2 regions of the Hydrogenophaga sp. YM1 genome follow, and region 1 is predicted to be linked to the other one. Evidence: riboswitches for the same ligand, from Rfam matches in the RefSeq annotation. Region 1 holds a riboswitch; the other holds the start of a gene.
The links. Region 1 has a riboswitch for S-adenosylhomocysteine ahead of metH (methionine synthase). Riboswitches for the same ligand answer to the same signal wherever they lie in the genome.
Positions count from the first base shown of each region.

Region 2: another riboswitch for S-adenosylhomocysteine. It lies ahead of ahcY (adenosylhomocysteinase); the one in region 1 lies ahead of metH (methionine synthase).

Region 1 is NZ_CP070223.1:200,521-203,927, reverse strand. Features, by position in the region: gene metH (methionine synthase) at 1-1,256, opposite strand, end outside; S-adenosyl-L-homocysteine riboswitch at 1,289-1,385, opposite strand; gene JNX00_RS01005 (hypothetical protein) at 1,523-2,563, shown strand; gene JNX00_RS01000 (RNA methyltransferase) at 2,520-3,407, opposite strand, start outside.
Region 2 is NZ_CP070223.1:625,261-628,667, reverse strand. Features, by position in the region: gene JNX00_RS03040 (TlyA family RNA methyltransferase) at 1-295, opposite strand, end outside; gene ahcY (adenosylhomocysteinase) at 398-1,828, opposite strand; S-adenosyl-L-homocysteine riboswitch at 1,894-1,985, opposite strand; gene JNX00_RS03030 (HAD-IIB family hydrolase) at 2,081-2,881, shown strand; gene JNX00_RS03025 (MFS transporter) at 2,878-3,407, shown strand, end outside.

The DNA.
Region 1 (3,407 bases):
TTCTTCTCTTCCTCGATGTAGGGCAGCAGGTGGGCCACGGCCTGTTTCATCACGCGCGCGCTCTTGACCACCTGGGGCAGGAACATCTTGCCCTGGCCGAACAGATCGCCCACGACGTTCATGCCGTCCATGAGCGGGCCTTCGATCACGTTCAGCGGGCGCCCGCCGCCGGCCTCGATCTCGCGCCACATGGCCTCGGTGTCTTCGGTGATGAAGTCGTTGATGCCGCGCACCAGCGCGTGCGACAGGCGCTCGCGCAGCGGCAGTTCGCGCCAGGCGTTCTTCTGCGAATCGTCCTTGGCCGCGCCCTTGGCGCTCTCGGCGATCTCGAGCAGGCGCTCGGCGGCGTCCGGGCGGCGGTTCAGCACCACGTCCTCCACGCGCTCGCGCAGCGTGGGTTCCAGTTCGTCGTACACGCCGACCATGCCGGCGTTGACGATGCCCATGTCCATGCCGGCCTGAATGGCGTGGTACAGGAAGACGGTGTGGATGGCCTCGCGCACCGGGTCGTTGCCGCGGAAGCTGAAGCTCACGTTGGACACGCCGCCCGAGACCTTCGCGCCCGGCAGGTGCTGCTTGATCCAGCGCGTGGCGTTGATGAAGTCCACCGCGTAGTTGTTGTGCTCCTCGATGCCGGTGGCGATGGCGAAGATGTTGGGGTCGAAGACGATGTCCTCGGGCGGGAAGCCCACCTCGTCCACCAGGATGCGGTAGGCGCGCTCGCAGATCTGGATCTTGCGCTCGTAGGTGTCGGCCTGGCCGGTCTCGTCGAAGGCCATCACCACGGTCGCCGCACCGTAGCGCTTGATGAGGCGGGCCTGGCGCTTGAACTCCTCCACGCCCTCCTTCATGCTGATGGAGTTGACGACGCCCTTGCCCTGCAGGCAGCGCAGGCCGGCCTCGATGACGCTCCACTTGGAGCTGTCCACCATCACCGGCACGCGCGCGATGTCGGGCTCGCCGGCCATGAGGTTGAGGAAGCGCACCATGGCGGCCTCGCTGTCGAGCATGGCCTCGTCCATGTTGACGTCGACGATCTGCGCGCCGTTCTCCACCTGCTGGCGCGCCACGGCCAGCGCGTCCTCGAAGCGGCCTTCGAGGATCATGCGCGCGAAGGCCTTGGAGCCGGTGACGTTGGTGCGCTCGCCGACGTTGACGAACAGGCTGCCCGCGCCGATGGCGAGCGGCTCCAGGCCCGACAGCAGCATCGGGCGAACGGCGGGGGAAACGGGGGCGGAGGAGGTCTCGGAGGACATGCGGCTCACCAGGGTTGTTTGCGAAAAAACCGAGCTGGTGAGCGTCGTTGGGGCCGGTCCAGCCCACTCAAGCCTGACGGCCCCGACCCGGGAGGCCCTGGGCTGGCCGCTGCAACGCTCCTTGAGAGAGCAGGGATTTTAGCGACAGGCCTCAAACCCCTCGTCCGTTCGGCCTGAACAGCCATTTGGCTGGCGCCCTGGGGCTTCCGGGCGTTACTGAGCAGGCGTTCAGGCCCCCACCCCCTCCGTTTCTCTCCATTGCCGCCATGATTGCTCTGTCCACCCCCCGCCCCGGCAAAACACAGGCGCTCTGCCCCGATGGCGAGACGTTTGACCTGCGGCAGCTGTATGCGTATGGCCAGTCGGTCAACAAGGGCTGGCGGACGGGGCCGACCATTCTCCTCATCAAGAACAAGACCGGGCCGAAGGTCGAGCGCACGCAATGCCTGTCGGTCACCCCCAAGAACGCGAAGGGCACCACCACCAGCGCCTCGGACGCCGCGGAACGGCTGGTGCGGACCCTCGCGCGCCGCTTCATTGCGGATCGCCCCTACCCGGCGGAGGTGAAGGAAGCCCTGGACTCGATCTGGTCTCGCGTGACCACGGGCCATCAGGTGGTGCTGGACACCGCGTTCCTGAAAGACCTCAAAGTACTGATCGATCCGCCGAGCGGCCGCGTTCCCACCACCAGGACCGTCCTTCGCGCGCTGGGCCACGCGGCCACGGCGGACCAGATCAAGGACAGCGCGGACATCCCGACCATCGCGGACCTCATTCGATCGCTGGAGCCCTTGGAGCGGGAACGTTTCAAGTACCGCTTGAACCGGGACTGGGGGCGTGAGGCCTCCACCCAGCAGCTGCTGGCGGCACTGAACGCCCAGGCGCCGGCCAGGCACGGGCCGCACGAAACAACCCGGCGCGTGGAGCGTCAGCAGGCACTGGCGCTCGGGGACCTGCCCTACACCCGGCGCACAAGCCCCGATCCGATGCGCTTCATCGAGCTGAGCGACCCGCCCGCCACGACGGCCGACGCGTCGCCACCGCGGCTGGGCCAGGCGTTTGTCGACATCTTTGGCCAGCGGCTCAAGGGGCTCGGCATCTCGAACTTTCTGACGGTCACCCCCGACACCACCGTCAAGGAACTCGCCCAGTTCACCGCCATGCTCGACAACGAGGCGTTGGAGAGTTTCCGCTTCACCCTGCAATGGGTCGAGCAAGGCCGCCCGCTGGAGCCCGGCCTGAAGAACACGCCGCAAGCACGGCTCACGGCGCGCCTGCTGATGGAAGCAATGGAGACGGTCTGCTGACGGCTTGCCGCCGCAGCGCCACCACGCGCTCGCCGGTGTCCAGCGAGCGCGCCCGCAGCTGGCCGCAGCCCGCGTCCACGTCCTGCCCGGCCGAGTGGCGCAGCTTGGTGAGGATGCCCTGGCGGTGCAGGCGGCGCGCGATGTCGGCCGCCTTTTCCCACGCGGGGCGCTGGAACGGCAGACCGTCGACGGCGTTGTAGGGAATGAGGTTGAGCACGCCGTAGCGGCCACCGAGCAGGCGCACGATGCCGTCGATTTCATCGTCGCCGTCGTTCACGCCGTCCAGCAGGGTCCACTGGTATTGCACCGGGTAGCCGGTGGCGCGCGCGTAGGCCTCGGCGCGCTCCACCAGCTCGGTGGGCGTGAGGCGCGGCGCGCGCGGCAGCAGTTGCTCGCGCAGATCGGGCTTGGTGGTGTGCAGCGACAGCGCCAGCGCGGGCTTGACCGCGCCACGCGGCAGGGCCTCGAAGGCGCGCTCGTCCCCCACGGTGGAGAACACCAGGTTCTTGTGGCCGATGCCGCCCACGGTGCCCAGCAGCTCGATGGCCTCGAGCACCGCGTCCAGGTTGTGCGCGGGCTCGCCCATGCCCATGAAGACCACCTTGTTCACCGGCCGGCCGGCGCGCGCCAGCGCCACCTGGGCCAGGATCTCGGCACTGCCGAGCTGGCGCAGCAGGCCGCCGGTGCCGGTCATGCAGAAGGCGCAGCCCACGGCGCAGCCGACCTGGGTGGACACGCACAGGCCGCCGCGCGGCAGGCGCACGCTCTCCACGGTCTGGCCGTCGCGCAGGGCCACCAGCAGGCGGGCCGAGCCGTCCTCGCCCGGGTGCTCGGCCTGCAGGCG
Region 2 (3,407 bases), 420 kb from region 1:
GGCAGTCGGTGAAGCCGCCGGTGCTCTGGCCCACGTCGAGCGCGCGCAGGCCGCGCGGCTCGACGCCGGTGTGCGCCAGCGCGCCCTCCAGCTTCAGTCCGCCGCGCGAGACATAACGCGCCTCGGCCGCGTCCAGCAGTTCGACCTGGGCGTCCGCGGGCAACTCGTCGCCGTTCTTGGCCACGGGCCGCCAGCTGCCGCCGGCGCGCCAGCGCACGCCAGCCGCGATCAGCCGCTGCGCCTGCGAGCGCGACGCCGCCAGACCACGCTCGACGAGAAGTTGATCAGCACGCACGGTGGAGCGCCAAGACCCGAACCGAGGATGCCGCGGAACCGGCTTGGCCGGGCCGCAGGCATCGCCCCCGGAAGGGGGTCGCGCGAAGCGCGGCGGGGGTGATCAATACCGGTACGTGTCCGGCTTGTACGGGCCTTGCTTGGGCACGCCGATGTAGGCGGCCTGCTCGTCGCTCAGCTCGGTCAACTGGGCGCCGACCTTCTTCAGGTGCAGACGCGCCACCTTCTCGTCCAGGTGCTTGGGCAGCACGTAGACCTTGCCCACGTCGTAGCCCTCGGGGTGCGTGAACAGCTCGATCTGCGCGATGGTCTGGTTCGCGAAGCTGGAAGACATCACGAAGCTGGGGTGGCCGGTGCCGCAGCCCAGGTTCACCAGCCGGCCCTTGGCGAGCAGGATGATCTTCTTGCCGTCCGGGAAGATCACGTGGTCCACCTGCGGCTTGATCTCTTCCCACTGGCACTTCTCTTCCAGCTTGGCGACCTGGATCTCGTTGTCGAAGTGACCGATGTTGCAGACGATGGCCTGGTCCTTCATGGCGGCCATGTGCTCGAAGGTGATGACGTCGCGGTTGCCGGTGGTGGTGACGAAGATGTCGGCCTTGTCGGCGGCGTATTCCATGGTCACCACGCGGTAGCCTTCCATCGCGGCCTGCAGGGCGTTGATGGGGTCGATCTCGGTCACCCACACCTGGGCGCTCAGCGCGCGCAGCGCCTGGGCCGAGCCCTTGCCCACGTCGCCGTAGCCGGCCACCACGGCCACCTTGCCGGCGATCATCACGTCGGTGGCGCGCTTGATGCCGTCCACCAGCGATTCGCGGCAGCCGTAGAGGTTGTCGAATTTGCTCTTGGTGACCGAGTCGTTGACGTTGATGGCGCGGAACATCAGCGAGCCCTTGGCCGACATTTCCTTCAGGCGGTGCACGCCGGTGGTGGTCTCCTCGGTCACGCCGATGATCTGCGCGCTCTTGCGGCTGTACCAGGTGGCGTCCTCGGCCAGCTTGGCCTTGATGGCCGCGAACAGGATGCGCTCTTCCTCGCTGCCGGGCTTGGCCAGCACCGAGGGGTCTTTCTCGGCCTGCTTGCCCAGGTGCATGAGCAGCGTGGCATCGCCGCCGTCGTCCAGGATCATGTTGGGGCCTTCGCCTTCCGTGCCCTTGGCGCCGAAGTCGAAGATGCGGTGCGTGTAGTCCCAGTAGTCGACCAGGGTCTCGCCCTTGACGGCGAAGACCGGCGTGCCGGCGGCGGCGATGGCGGCGGCCGCGTGATCCTGGGTGGAGAAGATGTTGCACGAGGCCCAGCGCACCTGCGCGCCCAGGGCTTGCAGCGTCTCGATGAGCACCGCGGTCTGGATGGTCATGTGCAGCGAGCCGGTGATGCGCGCGCCTTTGAGCGGCTGCTTGGCCGCGTACTCCTCGCGGATGGCCATGAGGCCGGGCATCTCGGTCTCGGCGATCTTGATCTCTTTGCGGCCCCAGTCGGCCAGGCCGATGTCGGCGATCACGCAGTCGGCGGCGGGGTTGATTCGTGCATTCATGTGGCGCTCCAAAACGTTGAAAGCCACCGCACAGGAAGGGAGATGAAGGAACCCATCGCACGTGCAGTGGATGAGCGTGGTTGCCGGTTGAAGGGTCCGAGCCTCACGCCCGCGGCCCGCTCGGTGCGGGTGGGGCGCTGCAACGCTCCTCGGATGGGGCGCGATTCTACCCGGCCTCTTTTCTGGCGTGGGGATATCCCCTCCCAGTGGCACCACGCTGGTGCGGCCCCTGTGAGAAACTGCCGCCCCTCCATGCAACCCACCCCGCTGGCCGATTGGCCCCCGCACGAGCGCGCGCGCATCCATGGCGTGCTCACCGACATCGACGACACCCTCACGGCCGAGGGCGCGCTGGCGCCCGAGGCGGGGGCGGCGCTGCACCGCCTGCGCGCGGCCGGCCTGCCGGTGTTCGCCGTCACCGGCCGCCCGGCCGGCTGGAGCGAACCCTTCGCGCTGAGCTGGCCGATCGACGCCATCGTGGCCGAGAACGGCGCCGTGGCGCTGTGGAACGACGGCGGGCGCCTGCACAAGGCCTATGCGCAGGACGCGGCCACCCGCGCCGCGAACCTCACCCGCCTGCGGGCCGCCGCCGCGCGCGTGCTGCGCGAGCTGCCTCAGGCGACCCTGGCCACCGACAGCGCGGGCCGCGAAACCGACATCGCCATCGACCACAGCGAGCACGCGCACCTGGGCGAAGCCGATATTGCGCGCGCGCTCGCCATCCTGCGGGACGAAGGCCTCACCGCCACCGTGAGTTCCATCCATGTCAATGGCTGGATCGGCGCGCACGACAAGCTCAGCGGCGCGCGCTGGATCCTGCGCGAGCGCCTGGGGCGCGACCTCGACGCCGAGATCGATCACTGGGTCTACGTGGGCGACTCCACCAACGACGCCGCCATGTTCGCGCGCTTCCCGCACAGCGTGGGCGTGGCCAACATCGCGCGCTTCTGGGCGCAGCTCGCGCACCACCCGCGCTACGTGGCGCCGCGCGAGCGCGGCCAGGGCTTCGCCGACGTGGCCGAGGCCGTGCTCGCGGCCAGAGGCCAGTCATGAGCGAACTCCCGCTGCCCGCCGGCGGCCGAGCGCCCGCCGCGCCGCCGGCCCACGCCCGCCTGGGCCTGGTCGCCATCTTTGGCGCCACCTTCTTCGAGCTCGTGGGCTACTTCATGCTCACGCCCCTGCTGCTGCTGCGCCTGAAGGACGGCGGCGAGTCCACCGCCCTGGCCGGCGTGTTCGCGGCCAGCGGCTGGTTCGGCATCTTCCTCATGGTGCCCTTCGCCTCGTCCGTCACGCGCGCGCTGGGCAGGCGGCCCACGCTGTGGCTGTCGGCGCTCATTCCCACGCTGGCCACCATGGGCTTCGCGCTCTCGTCCTGGCTGCCGCTGTGGTTCGGGCTCAAGCTCATCGCCGGCATGGCCTCGGGCCTGCGCTGGGTACTGGCCGAGGCCATCGTGGCGGAGTTCGCGCCGCCCGGCCAGCGTGGCCGCTACGTGGGCATCTTCGAAACCCTGGTCGGCGTCACCTTCGTGCTCGGCCCGCTGATGCTGGCCTGGGTGGGGCCGCCGAGCGACACCGCGAT